DNA from 4 places in the Aliiglaciecola litoralis genome. Region 1 is predicted to be linked to each of the others. Evidence: predicted binding sites of a transcription regulator. Region 1 holds the regulator's gene; each other region holds the start of a gene.
What was found. The regulator FliA, encoded in region 1, starts transcription of late flagellar genes. The targets are predictions, from matches to a motif close to CTAAAGNTNNNNNNNNNNNNGCCGATA.
Positions count from the first base shown of each region.

Region 1 (5,473 bases):
CATTGCATGGCTATCTGGCATCTCGCTTAGAAGCTATGGGGATCAGTGAATCAATCGCCTCAGATGTGGTCTCATATACCCCTGAATCAGCTGATGAACGTCAGGCATGGTTGTTTCTGTTAAAATTAATGGCCAATCGCATTCATACCTCTGGCAATGCTATTTTAGACACCGAAGGTGTTGTTGCGTTAGTTGGGCCGACCGGAACCGGTAAAACCACCACGATTGCTAAACTAGCGGCACGGGCAGCACAGCGTTATGGTGCTGAGCAAGTGGCACTGGTAACAATTGATTCCTATCGTATAGCCGCTTACGAACAATTAGCCACTTATGGAAAAATTATTGGCTGCGCTGTAAAAAAAGCGCAAAATGCAGAAGAATTATCAGATATACTTTTCCAACTGCGAAACAAACGACTAGTATTGATTGATACAGCGGGCTTTGGTCAAAGAGACTCCCGATTAATCAAGCAGTTAGATACATTGAATCAGCATTCATGTGCTACTATTAAGAAATATGTCGTGATGCAGGCAAATGCGCAGCACACAGTGATGCAGCATACAATTAATGCATATAAGTCGATTGCTTTGGAAGGATGTATTTTGACAAAGTTAGACGAATGTTACAGTCTTGGAGAGGCGATCAGTGTTGCGGTTGAACACAAATTAGCCATCAGTTATATCACCGATGGACAAAGAGTCCCTGAAGATATTAAAGTTGCAGATGCAAAGTATTTAATCTCAGCAGCGGCTAAGCTTTATAAAAAATACGGTATGATCCATACTAACAAGCCAGAAAACACAAGATCGGCATTGGCAGTATGATTGAGGACCAAGCGAGTAGCTTAAGACGAATGAATCAATCTCGATTAATTAAAGTGATCGCAGTTACCGGCGGTAAAGGTGGGGTGGGGAAAACCAACATTACCCTTAACACTGCGATTGCAATGGCAAAAAAAGGCAAGCGAGTCATGGTCTTAGACGCTGATCTTGGATTAGCGAATGTGGACGTGATGCTGGGCTTGCGAGTAGAGAAAAATCTCTCTCATGTACTTTCAGGTGAATGCACATTGGATGATGTGTTGGTGATGGGGCCCCATGGGATCCTTATTGCACCAGCAACCTCCGGTACCCAATCAATGACTGAACTCAGCCAAACAGAGCACGCTGGACTTATTCGTGCATTTGGTGAGCTGCGCGCTGATATTGACGTGCTGTTAGTGGATACTGCTGCGGGTATTTCTGACATGGTGTTAAGTTTTTCTCGCGCATCTCAAGACATCATGATGGTAGTCTGTGATGAACCCACCTCACTCACAGATGCTTACGCGTTGATTAAATTACTGAATCGTGAACACGGTGTGTTCAAGTTCAAAATTGTCGCCAATATGGTGCGCAACATGCGAGAAGGGCAAGAACTATTTGCCAAGCTATCTAAAGTGACCAATCGATTCTTAGATGTGGCCTTGGAGCTGGTGGCAACTATTCCTTATGACGAAAATATTCGTAAATCGGTACGCAAACAAAAAGCCATTGTTGATGCATATCCTGCGTCACCTGCTGCAGTAGCAATTAGAGGGTTAGCCGACAAAGCACTGACTTGGCCTATTCCAAATCAGCCAGGTGGACACCTTGAGTTTTTCCTAGAGCAACTTATTGCCGAGAAAGTGGTTGGTGGTCAAGGGTGAATAGAAAAGCTGCAGCTTATCAACAACAGGCCGACACGGCTCAATTGGTAGAGAGGCATGCTTCACTTGTCAAACGCATAGCGCATCATTTGCTAGCGCGACTTCCTGCCAGTGTGTTGGTTGATGACTTAATTCAATCTGGCATGATAGGTTTGCTAGAAGCGGCACGAAATTTCGATGGTACCAAGGGGGCCAGCTTTGAGACATTCGCGGGTATTCGTATACGCGGTGCCATGCTGGATGAAATTCGCAAAGGCGATTGGACACCTCGCTCGGTACACAAAAATGGTCGTGCTATTACCGAGGCGATCAACCAGGTCGAAAAAGAGACCGGCAGAGATGCACGAGATGTAGACGTAGCAGAAAAATTGGAAGTGTCTCTGACAGACTACCATCAGATGCTCAATGAAGTGAACGCTGGAAAGATAATCGGTATTGAAGATCTGGGTATTACTGAAGATGTGATCACCACGGAACAAACGAAAGGCAGCGACACGCCTTTTCAAGATTTATTGCAAGGTTCGTTTCAAAAAGCCTTGGCGCATGCTATTACTACATTACCAGAGCGAGAAGCAATTGTTTTATCATTGTATTATGATGAAGAATTAAATTTACGGGAAATCGGTGAAGTGCTCGAGGTCAGTGAATCAAGAGTCAGCCAAATCCACAGTCAGGCGATGCTAAAACTGAAAAATAAAATGCAGTCTTGGCGACTAAACGAAGAATAATAGATAATAATTTTGGTTTAATCCTCATTGGAGGCAGTTTTGGATAAAAATATGAAAATTCTCGTTGTTGACGATTTTTCAACAATGAGACGTATCATCAAGAATTTACTTAAAGATCTTGGTTTTACTAATGTACAAGAAGCCGATGACGGGAGCACGGCATTGCCGATGCTACAACAGAGCGATTTTGACTTTGTCGTTACCGACTGGAATATGCCTGGCATGCAGGGAATTGATTTGCTTCGTGCGATACGAGCAGATGACAACCTCAAACACTTACCGGTGTTAATGGTGACGGCTGAGGCTAAGAAAGAACAAATCGTTGCGGCTGCACAAGCCGGTGTCAACGGCTACGTTGTGAAACCGTTTACCGCCAATACATTGAAAGAAAAACTAGACAAAATTTTTGAGAGACTGGGTTAAGACTCACCCGATGACAACCAATTAGGAGTGTCTGAATGACCGGTTCTGCTAAAGCTCCGTTGTCTCTTGACGAAGCTAAAAAATTAGTCGAGTTACTTGAGTCCGGAGATAACCAAGCTGCCTCTGAATTGCTAGAGGAAGCTTCCTTGACGAATTCTGTTGAATTATTTGCTGAAGTGGGCAAGCTCACACGGCAACTTCATGACTCGCTCAATACGTTTCAACTCGATCCTCGCATTTCCAATCTTGCTATTGAAGATATCCCCGACGCGCAAAGTCGTCTCATGTACGTGATTGAGACCACTGAGCAGGCCGCCAATACCACGATGGACGCGGTAGAAAAGAGCATGCCCATCGCCGAAAAACTGCATGTTGGTATTGCCAAAGTCTTGCCTGAATGGAAAAAGCTGATGTCCAGACAAATGGAACTCGGCGAATTTAAATCTTTATGTAATGAATTAGACAAGCTGTTAGAAGAATCTTCTGCAGATACTGCTAAACTCAATGTGTTGTTGACTGATGTGTTGATGGCACAAGGATACCAAGACTTGACTGGCCAGGTTATTCGCCGAGTCATTGAGTTAGTAAAAGAAGTCGAAGACAGTCTGGTACACATGCTGACGGTATTTGGAGCACCTGAAACAGCGGCTTTAAAACCGAAAGTTGATGAAAGTACTCACAAATCTGACAAAGAGTCCGATAAAGTGAAAGCGGAAGGACCCATTATCGATGCAGAAACGCGTGATGATGTTGTGTCAAGTCAGGATGACGTTGACGACTTACTATCTAGTTTAGGGTTTTAAGAGGAATTGGTTCATGTCTTTTGAAGTTGACGAGGAAATCCTACAGGACTTTTTGGTCGAAGCCGGTGAAATACTGGAACAACTGCAAGAACAGCTTGTTGATCTCGAAAACAATCCAGAAGACTCTGATCTGCTGAATGCGATTTTCCGTGGTTATCATACCGTCAAAGGCGGGGCTGGATTTTTAGCGCTCAGCGAATTGGTGGATATCTGCCACGGCGCCGAGAATGTCTTCGATGTGATGCGTAATCAGCAACGTACGTTAACCCCTGAGTTAATGGACGTTATTTTGCAGGCCACCGATGTCGTGGTTGAAATGTTCGAAAACGTCAAAGCCCGTGAGCCACTTGAACCTGCAGCACCAGAACTACTTGAAACACTTCACCGTCTGAGTAAACCTGAATCTCAAGATGCTGCTGCGCCTGCAGCGCCGGCTCCAGCGGCAACAGCTCCACCGCCACCACCAGCCTCCTCAGGTGAAGGCAGCATAGACGAAATTTCAGAAGACGAATTTGAAGCTTTATTAGATGAGTTACATGGCAGTGCCTCACCAAGCGCACCTGCTCCTGCAGCACCAGCAAGCGTGCTCGATGACAACAGTGAAGACATTACCGACGATGAATTTGAAGCTTTGTTGGATCAATTGCATGGTGAAGGACAATTCGTTGCAGAAAAAGAATCGGCACCTGCTGTTTCTGCTCCAGCAGCTCCTGCAGCCAGTGATTCAGACTCTGATGAAATCTCTGACGATGAATTCGAAGCGCTATTAGATCAATTACATGGTTCGGGTAAAGGACCAGCGGTAAAAGAGCCAGCTAAAGCTGCGCCTCCACCACCGCCACCGCCGCCACCGCCACCACCGCCGCCACCGCCGCCTCCAACGCCAGTGGCTGCCGCAGCGCCAGCACCCGTTGCTAAACCTGTGGTAAAAGCACCGGCCAAAAAAGATGATAAAAAGTCTGCTTCGGCTGCGGCACAAGGCGAAACGACAGTTCGGGTTGATACCAAACGACTCGACCAGATCATGAATATGGTGGGGGAATTGGTGTTAGTCAGAAACCGCCTTCTAAGTCTTGGTATTAACATTAACGACGAAGCTATGACTAAGGCCATTGCTAACCTTGATGTGGTAACGGGTGACCTGCAAGGGGCGGTAATGAAAACCCGTATGCAGCCCATTAAGAAAGTGTTTGGTCGATTCCCTCGGGTCGTCAGAGACCTGGCGCGCAGCCTGAAAAAAGAAATTACCCTAGAGTTAGAAGGTGAAGAAACCGATTTAGATAAAAACTTGGTTGAAGCACTGGCAGATCCGTTAGTTCACTTAGTCAGAAACTCTGTCGATCATGGCATCGAAATGCCTGAAGACCGCGTTGCGGCAGGCAAGCCATCAATGGGAGTTGTGAAGTTATCTGCGTCTCAAGAAGGTGATCATATTCTGCTTACCATCGAAGATGATGGTAAAGGAATGGATGCCGAGAAGCTTAAAGAAATTGCGATTAGTCGCGGTGTATTGGATGCCGATGCAGCGGCTAGGATGTCTGATGTAGAAGCCTTTAATTTGATTTTTGCTCCTGGGTTTTCCACCAAAACAGAAATATCAGATATTTCAGGTCGCGGTGTGGGAATGGATGTGGTTAAAACCAAAATTAACCAACTCAATGGTACCGTGAATATTGATTCAGCGTTGGGTAAAGGCACACGACTCGAAATAAAAGTGCCACTTACGTTAGCCATCTTACCAACCTTGATGATTGTGGTTGGTGAACAGACTTTCGCTTTACCGCTAGGCGCAGTCAATGAAATCATTAATATGGATATGAGTAAGACCAATA
Region 1 is NZ_BAAAFD010000007.1:82,107-87,579, reverse strand. Features, by position in the region: gene flhF (flagellar biosynthesis GTPase FlhF) at 1-824, shown strand, start outside; gene ABD036_RS12635 (MinD/ParA family protein) at 821-1,687, shown strand; gene ABD036_RS12630 (RNA polymerase sigma factor FliA) at 1,684-2,415, shown strand; gene cheY (chemotaxis response regulator CheY) at 2,455-2,838, shown strand; gene ABD036_RS12620 (protein phosphatase CheZ) at 2,874-3,641, shown strand; gene ABD036_RS12615 (chemotaxis protein CheA) at 3,655-5,473, shown strand, end outside.

Region 2 (5,473 bases), on a different contig from region 1:
GTGCTGCTCCAACTGTCGATATAGCTTGATCAATTGAAGTTAGCGCGCCAGATGCGCCGGCGATTGTAGCAACAGTCAATGAACCTATGTTTAATCCCGAAGAACCATAACCACCGCTACGAGACAAGTTAACTGAAATAGTTTGCCCGCCATTAGCTCCTACAAGGAAGGCTGCAGAGAAACTACCGGTAAGAATATCAACCCCAGCGAACTGTGAATCGGTAGAGATACGCGAAATTTCAGTTTTCAGTGCTGAGACTTCTTTTTGCAGTGCCAAGCGGTCAGCAGACGTATTGATACCGTTTTGCGATTGTACAGCCAATGTACGGATACGCTGCAATGAGTTAGTCACCTCACCCAATGCACCCTCGGCAGTTTGCGTTAACGAGATTGCATCATTAGCGTTACGTACCGCTTGATTCAAGCCCTGTACCTGTGTGGTTAATCGATCTGAAATTTGCAAACCAGCCGCATCATCTGCAGCGCGGTTGATACGAAAACCAGATGACAATCTTTCGAACGATGTACTTAATGCCTGCCCAGAACTAAACAACTGACGTTGCGCGTTCAAAGAAGACACATTGGTGTTTACAAATAAACCCATATTTACCTCCTGAGAATCACCAAACTACTAAACAATTGGTAATTCGCCTCAATGTCGACTCAATTCAGTTACCTGAATTAAGCCACCTCACTTTTTCTAAGAGCAGGTACCTCTACCACGCCCTTAAATTAAAAATCCTGCAAGCAGAATTCCCCTCAACTAAAGTTATCGACAACATCTTGAGTATCTTTAGTTTTTTTTAGGTTTTTTTTACAACTATTTTTTGATCGAGTTAAGTGTTTGATTTATTTGATATTTTCAATTAAAGGAAAAAGGTTTGATGAAGCACGGACTAAAAAAGTACGGAATTTGAGCTTAGCGTTTTAGTAAAGAAAGGGATCAGCTGGATGTCGGATTTAGCTGTAAGGCGATTATTTTAGTTTTTTATTCAACATTTTCACATTGTGGCATAGCAGTTGCTTTTAATATCGCAAGAACGTGAGTCACATAGGTGACGTCGGATTTCTGGCACTGATACATAAAAAAAGGCCAGATCAAATGATCTGGCCAACTTGCTCACGTTAGGAGTACGAGCAAATACTGTTTCTGTCCGGCTGGCAGGGTTAGAGAATGAATACTGGCCTCTCAACCAAACTTCTACACTCTCAGTCCTGTTAGTCGGCTTTTTCTTTTGGTGATGTGTACCATCACCGCCAGGTCTATCCTTGACAAAGCCTAGCGAGCTTCCTTATCGCCACGGGTGGCCTCTCAGTTCCTACCCTCTTTCAATTTTAAAATTCTATCCACCTAGCAGCTGTAATGCCGCTTGGGGTCTTTGGTTTGCTTGAGATAAAACCGTTAAGTTGGCCTGCTGAATAATTTGCGCGCGGGTCAAACTTGCCGTTTCAGTGGCAAAATCTGTATCGCGAATACGTGATCTTGCCGCTGACACATTCTCAGAGATATTACTTAAGTTACGAATAGTGGATTGGAAACGATTTTGAATCGCACCTAGATCGGCTCTTTTGGCATCAATAATCGAAATTGCTTGGGAAATGCGTCCCATGGTAGCGGATGCTTGAGACTCAGTTAAAACCGAAATTAACGCACCATTAAACAAACCGGATGTACCGTAACCACCAGGTCTGGAGATATTGACGCTGATAGTTTGCCCGGCGTTTGCTCCAACCAGAAATTGCGCGGAATAAAAGCCATCAAGAATGTTGACTCCTCCAAATTGGCTGTAGCTAGCAATTCTACTGATTTCGAGCTTTAAAGCCGACACTTCTTTTTGCAGTGCCACCCGGTCAGCGGAGTTATTAATACCGTTTTGGGATTGCACCGCTAAGACCCGGATCCGTTGCAATGATGCGGTCGTTTCCGCTAATGCGCCCTCTGCTGTTTGGGCCAGAGAAATACCATCATTGGCGTTCCTGACAGCCATGTCTAAGCCGAGAATTTGCGTGGTGAGTCGATTGGATATTTGCAATCCTGCCGCATCATCTTTAGCACTGTTGATGCGAAACCCTGACGACAACCGTTCAAACGCCGTACTTAAATCGTTATTGGTGTTAATAAGTTGCCGCTTTGCATTAATTGACGAAATATTCGTGTTCACAAATAATGACATGGCACACGCTCCTATTCTTATACTAAATCGTTGATATTATTTAGTTTTACTATAGGTAAATTGCTTAGCTGGTCACTATTTAAACTTTGGCATGGTATATGCTTTGTTGATAGTGTCAGTCATTAATTTGACTGATTGTTTTGCTTAGCAATTTGCTTGCAAAGCTATACAAAAAGCGAGAGCGAAAGCTCAGGTCGGCGGGTGGAATTGATGGCCTAAACCTCAATACCTCTCACTACCTCCTGGCTTCTTTTCCGCCAGTCGACCGCCTATTAAAAAAGCCTTGGCTTTGTTAGTTGGCAGAGAGTTCGCACCCGTCTTTGTATAGCGTGTTACAGCTAGTTGTTATAGTAAAACTGTCGTTCTTCGGTCGGTTGCAGCCTGCCCCCACATTTTGCAATCCGACCGTTCTCTTTCTTAATCATTCTTCGATGCTGCAGCCTGCCCCATTTGCTTGCCTGACATCATATATCATCATTTATACCCTTATTATTGTAATAACTGCAGTGCCGCCTGAGGCCGCTGATTTGCTTGGCTAAGCACCGTAATGCTGGCCTGCTGGATGATTTGATAACGTGTCAATTCTGCTGTTTCAGTTGCAAAATCGGTATCTCGGATACGTGACCGTGCGGCTGATACATTTTCAGAGATATTCGTTAGATTTCGAATAGTTGACTGAAACCGGTTTTGAATTGCACCCAAATCAGCGCGTTTTGCATCAATGATGGATATAGCACCTAACACTGCCGTCATGGCACGAGAAGCATCCGCTTCTGTGACTACTGACACGTTATTAGCAGGGTTACTCTGTGCACCAAACAAACCGGATGTACCATAACCACCTAAGCGTGAGATATTGACACTGATCGTTTGACCCGGGTTGGCGCCGACTAAAAATGCTGACGAGAAAGTACCACCAAGGATATTCACGCCACCAAATTGTGAAGTTGCGGCAATTCGACTGATTTCTGCTTTTAACGCAGACACTTCTTTTTGCAGTGCCAAACGATCCGCAGAACCATTGATTCCGTTTTGTGATTGAACCGCTAGCACCCGAATACGTTGCAGTGCTGACGTGGTTTCAGCCAATGCACCTTCCGCAGTTTGCGCTAACGAAATACCGTCATTGGCGTTTCTTACAGCCATGTCCAGACCCAATATTTGAGTTGTTAGACGGTTTGAGATTTGTAGTCCAGCTGCATCATCTTTTGCGTTATTGATGCGAAAACCAGACGATAGCCTTTCAAAGGCAGTGCTGAGTTCGTTGTTCGACGTGAATAGCTGACGCCTTGCATTCAACGACGACACGTTCGTGTTGACGAATAAAGACATTTTTTTCTCCTAACGATTTTTGCAAACTGCTCGACCTGTTTTTATTTTTTCCGGTCTTTGAGCATCAACGTGCGCTATTATTATTATTAGTGCGTCACTATTTTTTATGGCGTGTACTTATTTTATTTTTTAGATATACATCGCTCTTGCAACCTGTATCGTTCGGATCCAATTTTTCCTTTAGACTAATTTTCAGCTAAATTTTTATTTCCTTTAAAATCATGAACTTAAACCACGAAAAAAGCCGACTAAATTAGTCGGCTAAGCGCTCTTACGTTAGGAGAGAGTGAGCGGGCTCTCTACGTTTTGGGCCATTAAATTAGGAAACACTACCTCCTGGCTTTAATATCCCAAGCGTATTTTTTTACCCTAGAAGCTGAAGTGCTGACTGCGGACGCTGATTAGCCTGCGACAAAACAGTCAAACTTGCTTGTTGGATAATCTGGTTTTTAGTCAATTCTGCAGTTTCTGTGGCGAAGTCAGTATCTCGGATACGACCACGTGCACCGGCAACATTTTCTGAAATGTTACTTAAGTTTCTGATGGTAGATTGGAAACGGTTTTGCAAGGCACCCAAGTCGGCACGTACAGCTCCAACTGTGGATATAGCAGCGGTGATTGACGTCAACGTGGCAGATGCATCTGCAATATTTGCTACAGAAGTATTGGTCAAACCTAGACCAGACGCGCCATATCCACCGCTACGAGATAGGTTGATAGAGATTGTCTGTCCGCCGTTTGCGCCCACTAAGAAAGCAGCTGAGAAGCCACCGGTTAGGATATCGACGCCAGCAAACTGTGAATCCGTTGAGATACGTGATATTTCAGTTTTAAGGGCAGATACTTCTTTTTGCAGTGCTAAACGGTCAGCAGAAGTGTTGATACCGTTTTGTGATTGTACTGCAAGCGTACGGATACGTTGTAGTGAGTTTGTTACCTCACCCAACGCGCCTTCAGCGGTTTGCGCTAGCGAAATCGCGTCATTGGCGTTACGTACGGCTTGGTTAAGACCCTGGACCTGAGTGGTCAAGCGATCGGTGATTTGCAGACCGGCAGCATCATCTGATGCACGGTTGATACGGAAACCAGAAGACAAACGCTCGAAAGACGTGCCTAAACGGTTTGATGAATCGAATAATTGACGTTGCGCATTTAAAGACGAAACGTTGGTATTGACGAATAATCCCATGGGATATCTCCTACACTCTCAGTCCAGCGTTTCGCTGGCAACCGAAAAAACTCGGCGGTTAAAAAACACATTCAAGAACATCAACTGATCAATAGAAAAGTTGGTGTTACTGGCTCTCTCAGGTAAGGGTATCGACGGATCCTAAAATCCCTTTAACAAAAATTTGCCGTTTTTTATTCAAATGGCAATTTATTGCCGCATTAGTTAACCTGAACTCGGGGTAAGATGTGTCGAGAAATTAAATATTACATAACGATTTCAAAGTTTTAGAGGGGATATATAAAAGCGAACTTGTAAAACACACATCAATGATGCAATTTTTGCGATTAGCAAGGCGAGTTTTCGTACGTAATAGCTGGCCTATTGCTAGAAAACGCAACGCAGATAAGCGTAAAAAGGGCGTTATTGATAGGCACGTATTACTCCGAGTTCAGGTTACCTAACCTGAACTCGGGGTAAGATGTGTCGAGAAATTAAATATTACATAACGATTTCAAAGTTTTAGAGGGGATATATAAAAGCGAACTTGTAAAACACACATCAATGATGCAATTTTTGCGATTAGCAAGGCGAGTTTTCGTACGTAATAGCTGGCCTATTGCTAGAAAACGCAACGCAGATAAGCGTAAAAAGGGCGTTATTGATAGGCACGTATTACTCCGAGTTCAGGTTAGCAATCTAATTAACTGACGCTTAATGTATTTTTTATTGGAAATTAATCGAACATATGCAATTTCACTGGACCAAGAAACTGACAGTTTCGCCCAAACATAATGCC
Region 2 is NZ_BAAAFD010000005.1:261,075-266,547, reverse strand. Features, by position in the region: gene ABD036_RS11025 (flagellin N-terminal helical domain-containing protein) at 1-604, opposite strand, end outside; gene ABD036_RS11020 (flagellin N-terminal helical domain-containing protein) at 1,344-2,174, opposite strand; gene ABD036_RS11015 (flagellin N-terminal helical domain-containing protein) at 2,664-3,506, opposite strand; gene ABD036_RS11010 (flagellin N-terminal helical domain-containing protein) at 3,871-4,695, opposite strand; gene ABD036_RS11005 (hypothetical protein) at 5,423-5,473, shown strand, end outside.
Region 2: the regulator FliA is predicted to act here: its motif matches at 3,697-3,723, upstream of ABD036_RS11015 (flagellin N-terminal helical domain-containing protein).

Region 3 (5,473 bases), on a different contig from region 1:
CGTTTGCCAACTTGTTTCTAGCGGGCAACAAGATAACTGCTGATTCACCTCAGCCACCATCACTCCGGATTTACCCTCTAATGCAGCTTCAACGGCATAAGCGCCCATTTTAGTAGCTAACACGCGATCTTGTGAAACTGGCGAGCCGCCTCGTTGCACATGCCCCAAAATCACTGGACGACATTCTATTTCAGTTTCTTCCGTTAAGGTCTGAGCTAATTGTGTGACGCCTTGAGGCCATAGGTTTTCAGTAATAACGACAATATAGCTGTTATTGCCACGCCGACGTTTCACTGCGTCAATGTGATCAATGATATTTTTTAGTTCATCTTCACAGCTGCGAGTTAATTCTGGCACCATAACTTGATCAGCGCCAGATGCTATCGCCGCATTTAATCCTATAAATCCGGCATTTCTGCCCATCACCTCAATTAAGAAAATACGTTCAAACGCGTCCGCGGTATCACGAACTTTATCTATGGAATCAAGGGCTGTTTCGATTGCCGTATAATAGCCAATGGTGGCATCCGTACCATATATATCGTTATCAATAGTGCCCGGCAATCCAATTACTTGCCCTTGCCAATGTTGACTCAAATGGTGTGCCCCGCGAAAAGAGCCATCCCCGCCAATCACCAGTAATGCTTCTATTCCTAATGCATCAAGATTTTTAGCCGCTAAGCGAGCAGCGTCATCTGACATGAACGTTAAACAACGTGCACTTCGGAGTATGGTTCCGCCACGCTGAATAATATTGGTGACATTACTGGCGCGCAGATTCAAATATTCCTGTTCAAGTAGTCCGTTATAACCGTGTTTATAACCATAAACTTCAAGTCCGTAGCGTAAGCTTGTCAATACAATCGCGCGGATACATGCGTTCATTCCAGGGGCATCTCCGCCGGATGTTAACATTGCTATTTTACGCATCTACGCTCTCCAGAACCCCGCTTATTTAAGCTTATAGACTAGCAGTGTAATACGTTGTTGAATATAGCTTTATAGGGAATATTTAGATTGTTAGAGGTTGCTGAACCCTAGTGTGAAAGATGTAAGAAATGATTAACACCTATTGTGTCCTTAATGGCTAAAGTGCAGACTAGTTTTTTTATGAAACGAGCAAAAGCTATGCAAAAACGCATTATTATCTTGTTATTGTCGACCTTGTTGTTCTTCGTTTCGGGATGTTCATCAAAGTTTGCTTATAACAACATTGATTGGATGTTGTATTGGTATGTAGATGATTTCATCGAACTAGATAAACAGCAAAAGTCGTTTCTCGACTCCAAGGTCGACAAATGGCATGCATGGCATCGTAGCAACGAATTAGTCGAGTATCGTCAGCACCTAGTGGATATAAAAGCACTGTTGCAAGAAGGCAGCATGACGAGCGAACAATGGACACAACATTTACTGCGTGGCAGTGAGCATTGGCACCGTTTTCGTGACCAAATCATGCCTGAGCTATCTGTGTTGGCCATTCAATTAACGGATCAACAAATAATCGCGCTTTTTGAAGAGCTTGAGAAAAACAATAAAGAGCGAATTGAGCAGCGCAATGAAGATTCGCTAGAAGAGCGAATTCAAGACAATAAAGAGGACACGCAAAAACAAATTAAAAGCTGGACGGGTAAACTAACGAGTCAGCAGGTTGCCATAATAAATGATCACGTGGATCAATTTCGATCTACGTTTGAAGAGTGGATTGTCTATCGTAGAAACATGCAGTCAGCCACAAAGAGCCTGATGTTAGCAAGACATCAACTAGACGATTTTCCGCAACAACTCACTGAATTAATGGCAAAGCCCGATAAATATCGAAGTTCGGATTACTTACTTGCTAATGAGCACAATCAAGCAGTATTTGCCAATATGTTGGCAGAGTTGACGGCTAGTCTAACGACTAAGCAAAAGAAAAAAGTATTTAAAGAAATTGATGATTTGATTGACGATATCGATGACTTAATTGAAGATTGACGCCACGTTCATTTTGCTTGGATAACCTACGTTGAATCGATGGGATGGCTTTTTATTATCTTTAGTCACAGCTGTGTTGTGGGGTATTCTGCCGGTGTTTTTACAGATTAGCCTGCAAGTTCTCGATAGTATGAGTATTACTTGGGTTAGGTTTGTTTTTGCCGCCGTGTTCGTGTTCGTTTTTTTGTTGTTAAAAGGCGCCTTGCCCAACATATGGCGACAGCTACCTCGGGCGCAATTGATCTTACTGGTCGCTTCCTTAGCACTAGTGGCTAATTATGTTGCCAACGTCAAAAGTCTGGAATACGTCAATCCAGAAACCGTGCAAGTGGTAATGCAAATCGCGCCTATTTTATTGATGGTTGGGGGCGTTGTCTTCTACAAAGAACAATTTAAACGGTTAGAACTGGCAGGTGCCGCGTGCTTATTTCTTGGCTTAGGCCTGTTTTTCAGTCCTAAATTGAGTTCGTTACTATCCACTGAATCTGCTTACAACACCGGGATTTTATTAGTTGTATTTGCTGCCGTATCTTGGGTTGGGTATGCGCTATTGCAAAAGGTATTATTGCGTTCCTTTACCTCGAAGCAACTGACGTTACTGATCTATTGTATTGGCATTGTGGTGTTAACGCCCTTTATCGATCTTACAAACCTGGTGAATATCAATCGCATCCAAACCTTTGCGTTAATATTTTGCTGCTTAAATACGGTCATTGCTTATGGCTGTTTTACCGAAGCGTTAAATATTTGGAGTGCGTCTAAGGTCAGTGCAGTGGTGGCTTCAGGCCCTGTGTTTACGTTTATTAGTGTCGCAATCGCAGAGCGACTCTTACCTGAGCAGTTTGCAATGATCAAACTTGATTGGGTGGTTATTCTAGGGGCTTGCTGTGTCGTTATTGGCTCTATGACAACGGCGCTGGCAAAGCAGAAGAAAATAGTACCAGCGAAAGCCTAAGTGTTTACTGTTCTTTTTTACGAGTCTCGCCAATAGCAGTGCCGTCATTTTTACAGATGGTGTCGAACTCGTCCCGATAATACCGCAAGTTGGTACAGGCTTCCTCATAACGTAATTTTGCCGTTAGTGCTTGTTGCGGATAGTCGGTTTTACTCATGGTTTTACGTAGCCGCTCACAATCTTGATGTTGTTGTTTTACTTCAAGGATCTGTTCACACGGATTTTCGTTACTGGCGCAACCATGCAATGCGACAACGGTGACACTGACAATCGCACTACGCATTAATCTATTGTGGGGAGGGGATTTACTCATGTACTTCTCTGTCTGCCGCCAATTGGAACATCAATTAATGTGTTCACGTAAATCAAACATAGCGGACTCGGGGTAAAAAAGCTATCGAAGATTACGATTGAAGAGAATTGAAACCTCATTGTAGCTCGGAAGCAATGTTCCTCCGTCATCTCAGCAAGAGCGTTTAAAGTGGACAGGCATCTTTAACAGGAAGCGCCCTTTACAAGGTCCCCAATAACAACGTTCGGGGACGACTTCGTCGAACTAACGTGGACAGGCATGTAAAACCGCTTTTGTCGAACTAACGTGGACAGGCATGTAAAACCGCTTCATGCCGTCATCTCAGCAATAACCGCTTCATGCCGTCATCTCAGCAATAACCGCTTCATGCCGTCATCTCAGCAATAACCGCTTCATGCCGTCATCTCAGCAAAGCTCTTGGGCTGAGATCTGGTTGGAAGTCATAGAGTCTTTAATTGAGCGTTTAAAGTGCGTTTAAAGTGGACAGGCATCTTTAACAGGAAGCGCCCTTTACACGGTCCCCAATAACAACGTTTGGGGACGACTTCGTCGAACTGCGGGTCGAACTAACGTGGACAGGCATGTAAAACCGCTTCATGCCGTCATCTCAGCAACGCTCTTGGGCTGAGATCTGGTTGGAAGTCATAGAGTCTTTAATTGAGCGTTTAAAGTGGACAGGCATCTTTAACAGGAAGCGCCCTTTACAAGGTTCCCCAATAACAACGTTTGGGGACGACTTCATCGAACTGCGGGTCGCAGCTTCTCGTCCAGCCCCACAAGGAAATTTAAATATTGAAGTATACTTTCACCGGTCAGTGAAAGAAGAAAAATGGTGGAGGGGGCAGGATTCGAACCTGCGAAGGCTGAGCCGGCAGATTTACAGTCTGCTCCCGTTGACCGCTTGGGTACCCCTCCGAAAGAGGCGCGTATACTAGCAGAAAAAACCCAAGTGTAAATAGGATTAAAGAATTATCTGCAACAATCGATAAAAAGAAAGGTAATTAAGAGGAATAACTGTGTCTGCTAGCGATACGTTAGAGCCGATAGAGAGCACTATTGCAGTCAGCGATCTGGAATGGTCCGGTCAGATTAATCGTGCTGCTAGTCAGGGTAGGGCTTTTGCGCTGTTGTTGTCTATGCTCGAATCTGATGTGCTTGAGCGGCCCAAACTAATTGCTAGCGAAGAACCGCAACAAGATAAAGCTGAACTCGTCTCCGATTATCCAAGACCTGCGCTTAGCGCACGCAAAGATGACTGGCAAAATGCCATACGAAATAGCCAGCTTTTCGCTCGTCATCCGTCAGACGGCAAATTATTTCAAACCATGCACCCACAACCCTTGTCTATTTTTAATGACGCTAAACGAATTGATGAAGAGGTATTAGCTAATTGCGACTTTTATACCCAATCTCGTTTGAAACAGCCTGCTGATAAAGACCTAAAAGTAGACGTTACTCAATTATTCGACGTTCTTGAAAAGCGTGATAGCTTAGCTGCGACGTTTGTCTAAGCCGCAACACTTTCCTTGCTCCAACAAGCGTGTTAACTCTGAACTAGCCTCTGTTTTTGCATGATCTGCACATTTTGGTATACTGCGCGCCGCAAAATTGCTTTGGTTTTACGTTCCAATTCGCAAAAGAGGATCTAATGTCTAAATTCATTGTCTGCGCAATGTACAAATTTGTTGCGCTTGAAAATTACCAAGAAATGCGTCAGCCGCTGCTTGACGTATTAGAGAAACACAATATAAAAGGTACCTTGTTACTTGCTAATGAAGGTATCAATGGCACTATTTCGGGTACAAGAGAGGCAATCGAACAGCTGATTGACTATCTAAATCAAGATCCTCGAATCAATCCTATCTCAGTAAAAGAATCGCTCGACGACACCCAGCCCTTTTATCGAACCAAGGTGAAATTGAAAAAAGAAATAGTCACCATGGGCGTTGAGGGCATAGATCCACAGAAAACCGTCGGCACTTATGTAAAACCTAAAGATTGGAATGCGTTGATTGCTGATCCTGAGGTTACCGTGATTGATACTCGAAATAATTATGAGATTGAAATTGGTACTTTTGAGAATGCGATCAATCCAAATACCGAGTCGTTTCGTGAGTTTCCTCAATACGTGGCAGAAAATCTGAACCCGCAACAACATAAAAAAGTTGCCATGTTCTGTACAGGCGGTATTCGCTGTGAAAAATCGACAGCTTATTTAAAAGAGCAGG
Region 3 is NZ_BAAAFD010000006.1:86,592-92,064, forward strand. Features, by position in the region: gene ABD036_RS11525 (ATP-dependent 6-phosphofructokinase) at 1-930, opposite strand, end outside; gene ABD036_RS11530 (DUF6279 family lipoprotein) at 1,129-1,977, shown strand; gene ABD036_RS11535 (DMT family transporter) at 2,009-2,932, shown strand; gene ABD036_RS11540 (hypothetical protein) at 2,937-3,245, opposite strand; tRNA gene ABD036_RS11545 (tRNA-Tyr) at 4,076-4,160, opposite strand; gene ABD036_RS11550 (VC2046/SO_2500 family protein) at 4,262-4,756, shown strand; gene trhO (oxygen-dependent tRNA uridine(34) hydroxylase TrhO) at 4,894-5,473, shown strand, end outside.
Region 3: the regulator FliA is predicted to act here: its motif matches at 4,207-4,233, upstream of ABD036_RS11550 (VC2046/SO_2500 family protein).

Region 4 (5,473 bases), on a different contig from region 1:
TCAGCGATCAATTCGATGGTATTCACCTCGCCAGTGGCACGAATGATCAGGTCATCATCCTGCAACACACCGTTGGCCATTTTTTGTACGCTTTTGACTGAGGCTCCGGCAAAGAGTAGTGCCTGTTTAATTGCCTCTTGGGTCGCATTTTGCCGGGCCAGCTCAATATTGCCGTCATGAATTGCCGCTTGACCGGTAGATTCAAACCAAGCAGCATTTGCCGGTGAATACCAAAACATTGTCAGGGTAATAACGACGCCAAAGGCTAATTTCGCTTTGATTATCGGGCTTAATCTGTTCATCAATAGTTGTATCCGTGTGGCAAATGATGGTGCTGACTTACAACCTAGCTACCTTTGTGCCAGATTGTATGGTCAGAATCCAAATACTAACTAAGTACTATGCATCTTCTGTACCTAAAGTGAGTAATGTTATTTCATCCGTGATTATCTAACCTTCGGTGACGCCTCAATAAACAATTTGTTCTTTTCAATATAGAAAGGAATGATATTTGCAGTTATTTACTCAACGACTCGAACGCATTATGAATTTAATAACATTGAGACCTGAATATGAAAGCCATTCAATTGCTTGTAATACTTAGCGCGTTACTGATGCTCAGTGCCTGCCAAAACATGATCTCAAAACAGCTAGAGTGGGAAACCATTGAGCCTGAAAGCTACCCCACAATCCGATCCGTTGGCTATGCGCCCATTGACGCCCAGCAAGGGGAAACTCGCTCTGCCAAAGTGTTAAATGCACTTAAGGCGTCTAAACTAGATGCTTATCGTGAACTGACCGAACAGGTGTATGGACAGAAAATTGACGGTGGCCAATCGCTGGCAAACTTAGTACTTACAGATACGCAACTTAAAGCAACCGTTCAGGGGGTGATCCGAGGCGCACGTGTGGTCAAAAGCTATCCGGTGGGGGAAGACTCCTACGCCACTGAGTTGGAATTGGACTTTGCCTTGGTACACGACATTTACCTTAGTACAGCAAAGCCGAAAAAATTGAAAAAAATACGGTATTATTAAAGCGCTTCACGGTAACGTCTTGCATAGTTATCTATTGTTGTTCCATCAATGAATTTGACCTAAATACATCTAAAAGCGGATCATTTGCGTAAATAGATTAGTCACTTGAAATCCACCTAAAAGTAGGCCAAGTTGAAACATCTATTTGTGCTAGTTGTGTGCGCTTATCTAACCAGTTGCTCTGGTGAATCTACCCGAGACTCACCACCGAGTAACGCCGCTCCAGATGCCCTTGTAACCCTGCACAATGATTTTTACCCTGCTGTAAATAAGCCTGCTTCGTTTGCCGATATCACTTCTTTAGCTTATCAACCATCGACTGCTCAACTTTTGTATGGCACCTCTAATTTGCAATCTATGCAGTACTGGCCACCACAGAATGTGCTGGGCAGGGAACACTTACCTGCTCTCATATTCGTTCATGGTGGATGTTGGTCTAATAGTTTTCGGGTAGAACAGAGTTATCCCATTGCCACAGCTTTGGCACTTAACGGCTTTCCGGTCTGGTCGATAGAATACCGAGCGACCGGTGATCAAGGTGGTGGTTGGCCTGGTACCTTTGAAGACGTCAATAGCGCAATTCAAACCATTATTGATACTTCAGCTGAGTACTATTCCTCGCGGAAGCTTGTTGTACTTGGACATTCCGCTGGCGGGCATTTGGCCTTGTTAGCAAGATCACAGCAGCAAGATGGATACACTGTCGTTGGTTTAGCCGCAATCACTGATATCGTTAGTTACGCAAATGACAACGGCAGCTGTAATGGTTTGACTCGCAGTTTTATGGGGGGCACACCAAGCTCAGTACCTGAACGCTATGAGAGTGCTTCGCCACAGCTGGTCAATATTGGTAATGCAGGGTTTTTGTTTGCAGGAAGTAAAGATGCGATTGTGAAGCTTAGCCAAGCGAGCGGATCGGGTTTGCCGTATGCAATCGAGCAAAGTGCAAATCATTTTGATTGGATCCATCCAGGGCGTCCCGCCTTTGCAGTGCTGGTGAATTATCTATTTGAAATAGATGCGCAATAAAAGCGTTAGCGAATAACCCTAGCGGGGCAGGGATTGCCTCAGAGGCTGACTATCCCCTTATCAGTTTACGACGTGACAGGATTCAACAGTCAATAGTACTTGCTTAATATGCCGACGAGTAATGCATCTATGCACTCACACCCTTGCCTGACATTCCGCCTCTGGGTTTGCCGCTTTTGTCATAGGTTAAGGTTTCTTTTGCGCGAGACTCAAGCAATAAACTGCGTAGATGCTCAAGTCGCAATTGCCCTTGTTCAACCGCCTTTTGATTGATCTCTGTTCGAAACTTACACTGCGCTAAGGCGTGTTCTATATCATCAAACAGCGACTTCACTTCTTCATTATCGAGTGGGTTTTGCAACTTGTGATATTCATGCTCAATGGTCTTATCAAGTTGCGCAATGCTCTCTAACAGCTCACTTTTTTCATTGATAACTGTCGTTAGCGTTTCAGCGTCTCGCGTACTAATAAGATGCAGTTCGGACTCAAGCAACCCCGTCAGGGTGTCAAGGTGTTGTTTTTGTTTTTCGAGGTGAGGTATTAAGTTTTTCATTTAGCTTTGCTTTAGTTATGTGAAGCTAAACGATTTGGCATCAAAGTGAAAAGTATTAGTCTTTAATGCCAAATATTTGTGCTTCAAGAGTGCTAATTTTTTGTGCTAACACATCTGGGTTAACACGATACTCACCATTTTGGATGGCTTTTTTGAGTTTGTCGACTTTTTCCTGATTTACAGGTGCATCAGTCGACTTCTTTTGCACCTGACTCAACTGCTGTGCAGATTGTGTCAAGGATACAGAATCTTGTCTTGGTGCCGCAGCCGCTTGCGCTTGTTTCGCCGTTGACTGGGCAGCAGTTTGATTTTGGGCTTGTTGTTGATTAAGCCTCTGGTTCTCTAACTGCGGCTTTTGATTGCCGTTGTTTACATTGTTAACTGTCATAATGACCTCGAATACCTAAATTACCTCACATTGTGTATCGGCCTCTGATTGAGGATCTTTAGTGCTAATTTACAAAAAAGTGTATATCGGAAACAAGGCTAGCACCCACAAGGTTCCTATAGTGTACGCTAATTCACTTAGATCTGCACCTCTACTTGTCTAGTATCAACTACTTGCGCATGCACTAATTTTTGTGAACGACTGTTTTTAACCGCAATAGTGTCGCCAAGATTACCGTCTTGTTGGGCGATCCCGGATGCTTTTATGTTCACCCCGCCGCCGCTGGCTATGATCACAATGCTGTCACCTTTACATACGAAACACAGTTGACCAGGCACTATGGGTTGCCCTGGGCGACTGCGCTTTTTTAATCTCGCTCCTAAAACCGTATTCACATCAGAAAACGTGCTGGTGCGGATCAAGTTTTTGTCCATCATTACCAATTTTACACTATTTTCATTTAGCACAGCTCCCGGACTCATTGCTCGGGTGAGCACGACTACCGGTTGGATACGAACGGCTTTTACCATCAAATATAAATACCAATCATTATCAGGGCATTCTGCTCGCACGGTTATATTACTCTGACGCAAGGTTTCATCACTGGCACTGAAAACGTAGTCGCTTTGGCACTCAGGAATAACGATTCGAGTATCCAGTGGCGTTGCTTCAACGGACAGGCTAGTATCTTGGTTAACAGCACCTTGAGTTAGCGCTTGAAACACATAGTTTTTCGCAGATTCAAGAAGTTGTTGATGGGCTAAATTAATTTGTTCTGAAGCCGTTAAAGGTGCAGTGGTGGCCAGACCAAATGCGAGCAATACGTATTTGATTGTTCGAATTCGTAATTTTTTCATGTTCAGTTGCCGCCATTTTGTCTATGCTTATGAATTGACTGTATTTACCAATAAAAGCGTCAATTTTCAGTCGTTATCTCAGTGATAATCGGCATTTTATGCATTTATTGGTATTATTAATTGGTACGACGCAACAATTGTGCCTACTTTATTTTTGGGGTGGTCTATGTCAGGAATTCTTGACTCTGTAAATCAAAGAACGCAACTGGTTGGTCAAAACCGATTAGAACTTTTGCTGTTTAAATTAATTGGTAGACAGCGCTTTGGTATTAACGTGTTCAAAGTGCGCGAAGTTCTTCAATGTCCACCTCTAACGTCCATTCCCAAACAGAATGCTTTAGTTCGAGGGGTTGCGCACATCCGCGGTCAAACCATCTCAGTAATCGATTTAAGCATGGCAACCGGCGGTCGAAAAATAGAAGACGTGAGTAATGCCTTTATTATCATTGCCGAGTATAACCGCTCGGTTCAAGGATTTTTGGTTGGTTCAGTTGAGCGTATAATCAATACCAACTGGGATGCCATCATGCCGCCACCCAAAGGTACGGGTAAAGCCAGTTATTTAACGGCAGTGACTGAAGTTGAAAACGAATTAATTGAAATCCTTGATGTTGAAAAGATCCTCAATGAAATATCTCCGTTAAATGCGGAAGTAAGCGATGAGCTAGCCGCTGACTTAAATATGGCTCAAAATGCAGAGCAGGATAAAATTATTTTCATCGCTGACGATTCATCGGTTGCTCGAAATCAGGTCAAGAAAGCCCTTACTGCTTTAGGACTAAAAATAGAAGTCGCAAAAAATGGACTCGAAGCATTAGAAAGACTCAAGGAAATTGCTGCAGAGACGGGCGATGTCACTGATAAAGTGGGGGTCTTGGTTTCCGATATCGAAATGCCGGAAATGGATGGTTATACGCTGACCGCAGAAATTAAAAATACCCCTGAGTTGCAAAATCTCAAGGTTGTCCTACACACCTCGTTAAGTGGGGTGTTCAACCAGGCCATGGTGAAAAAAGTGGGAGCGGATGACTTTATTGCAAAATTCCACCCCGATGAGCTTGCGACGGCTGTGCAAAAATGGTTCGGAAAATAAATGCATTTAGTCGTTGGACCTTAGTCTGTGAACAGTAACGAATTATCACAACAAGAGTTTATCCAGTTTTCGCAGTTTTTAGAGCGACAATGCGGCATTGTTTTGAGTGAAAACAAAAGTTATTTGGTAAAGAGTCGGCTGATGCCTCTGATACGAGAGGAAAAAATCGCCGACTTATCTACCTGCTTGCAACTGATACAATCAGGCAATCAAGCAAAACTGCGTGAAAAAGTCGTTGATGCAATGACGACCAACGAAACATTATGGTTTCGAGACAAATATCCCTTCGATATTTTGACCAACACGCTTTTTAATTCCTTATCCTCTAGTCGTCGAAAAGTGCGGATCTGGAGCGCGGCTTGCTCTTCAGGGCAGGAACCGTATTCTATCGCCATGCTCGTTCATGAATACAAGCAAAAACACCCTCGGGCATTTCCCGCGGGTGTTGAAATCGTGGCGACTGATATTTCGACTGATATGTTGGCGCGTGCTAAGCGCGGAAGTTACGATCATTTG
Region 4 is NZ_BAAAFD010000005.1:243,421-248,893, forward strand. Features, by position in the region: gene ABD036_RS10910 (flagellar assembly protein FlgT) at 1-302, opposite strand, end outside; gene ABD036_RS10915 (LPP20 family lipoprotein) at 573-1,037, shown strand; gene ABD036_RS10920 (alpha/beta fold hydrolase) at 1,170-2,066, shown strand; gene flgN (flagellar export chaperone FlgN) at 2,194-2,619, opposite strand; gene flgM (flagellar biosynthesis anti-sigma factor FlgM) at 2,675-3,007, opposite strand; gene flgA (flagellar basal body P-ring formation chaperone FlgA) at 3,145-3,864, opposite strand; gene ABD036_RS10940 (chemotaxis protein CheV) at 4,031-4,957, shown strand; gene ABD036_RS10945 (CheR family methyltransferase) at 4,985-5,473, shown strand, end outside.
Region 4: the regulator FliA is predicted to act here: its motif matches at 3,043-3,069, upstream of flgM (flagellar biosynthesis anti-sigma factor FlgM).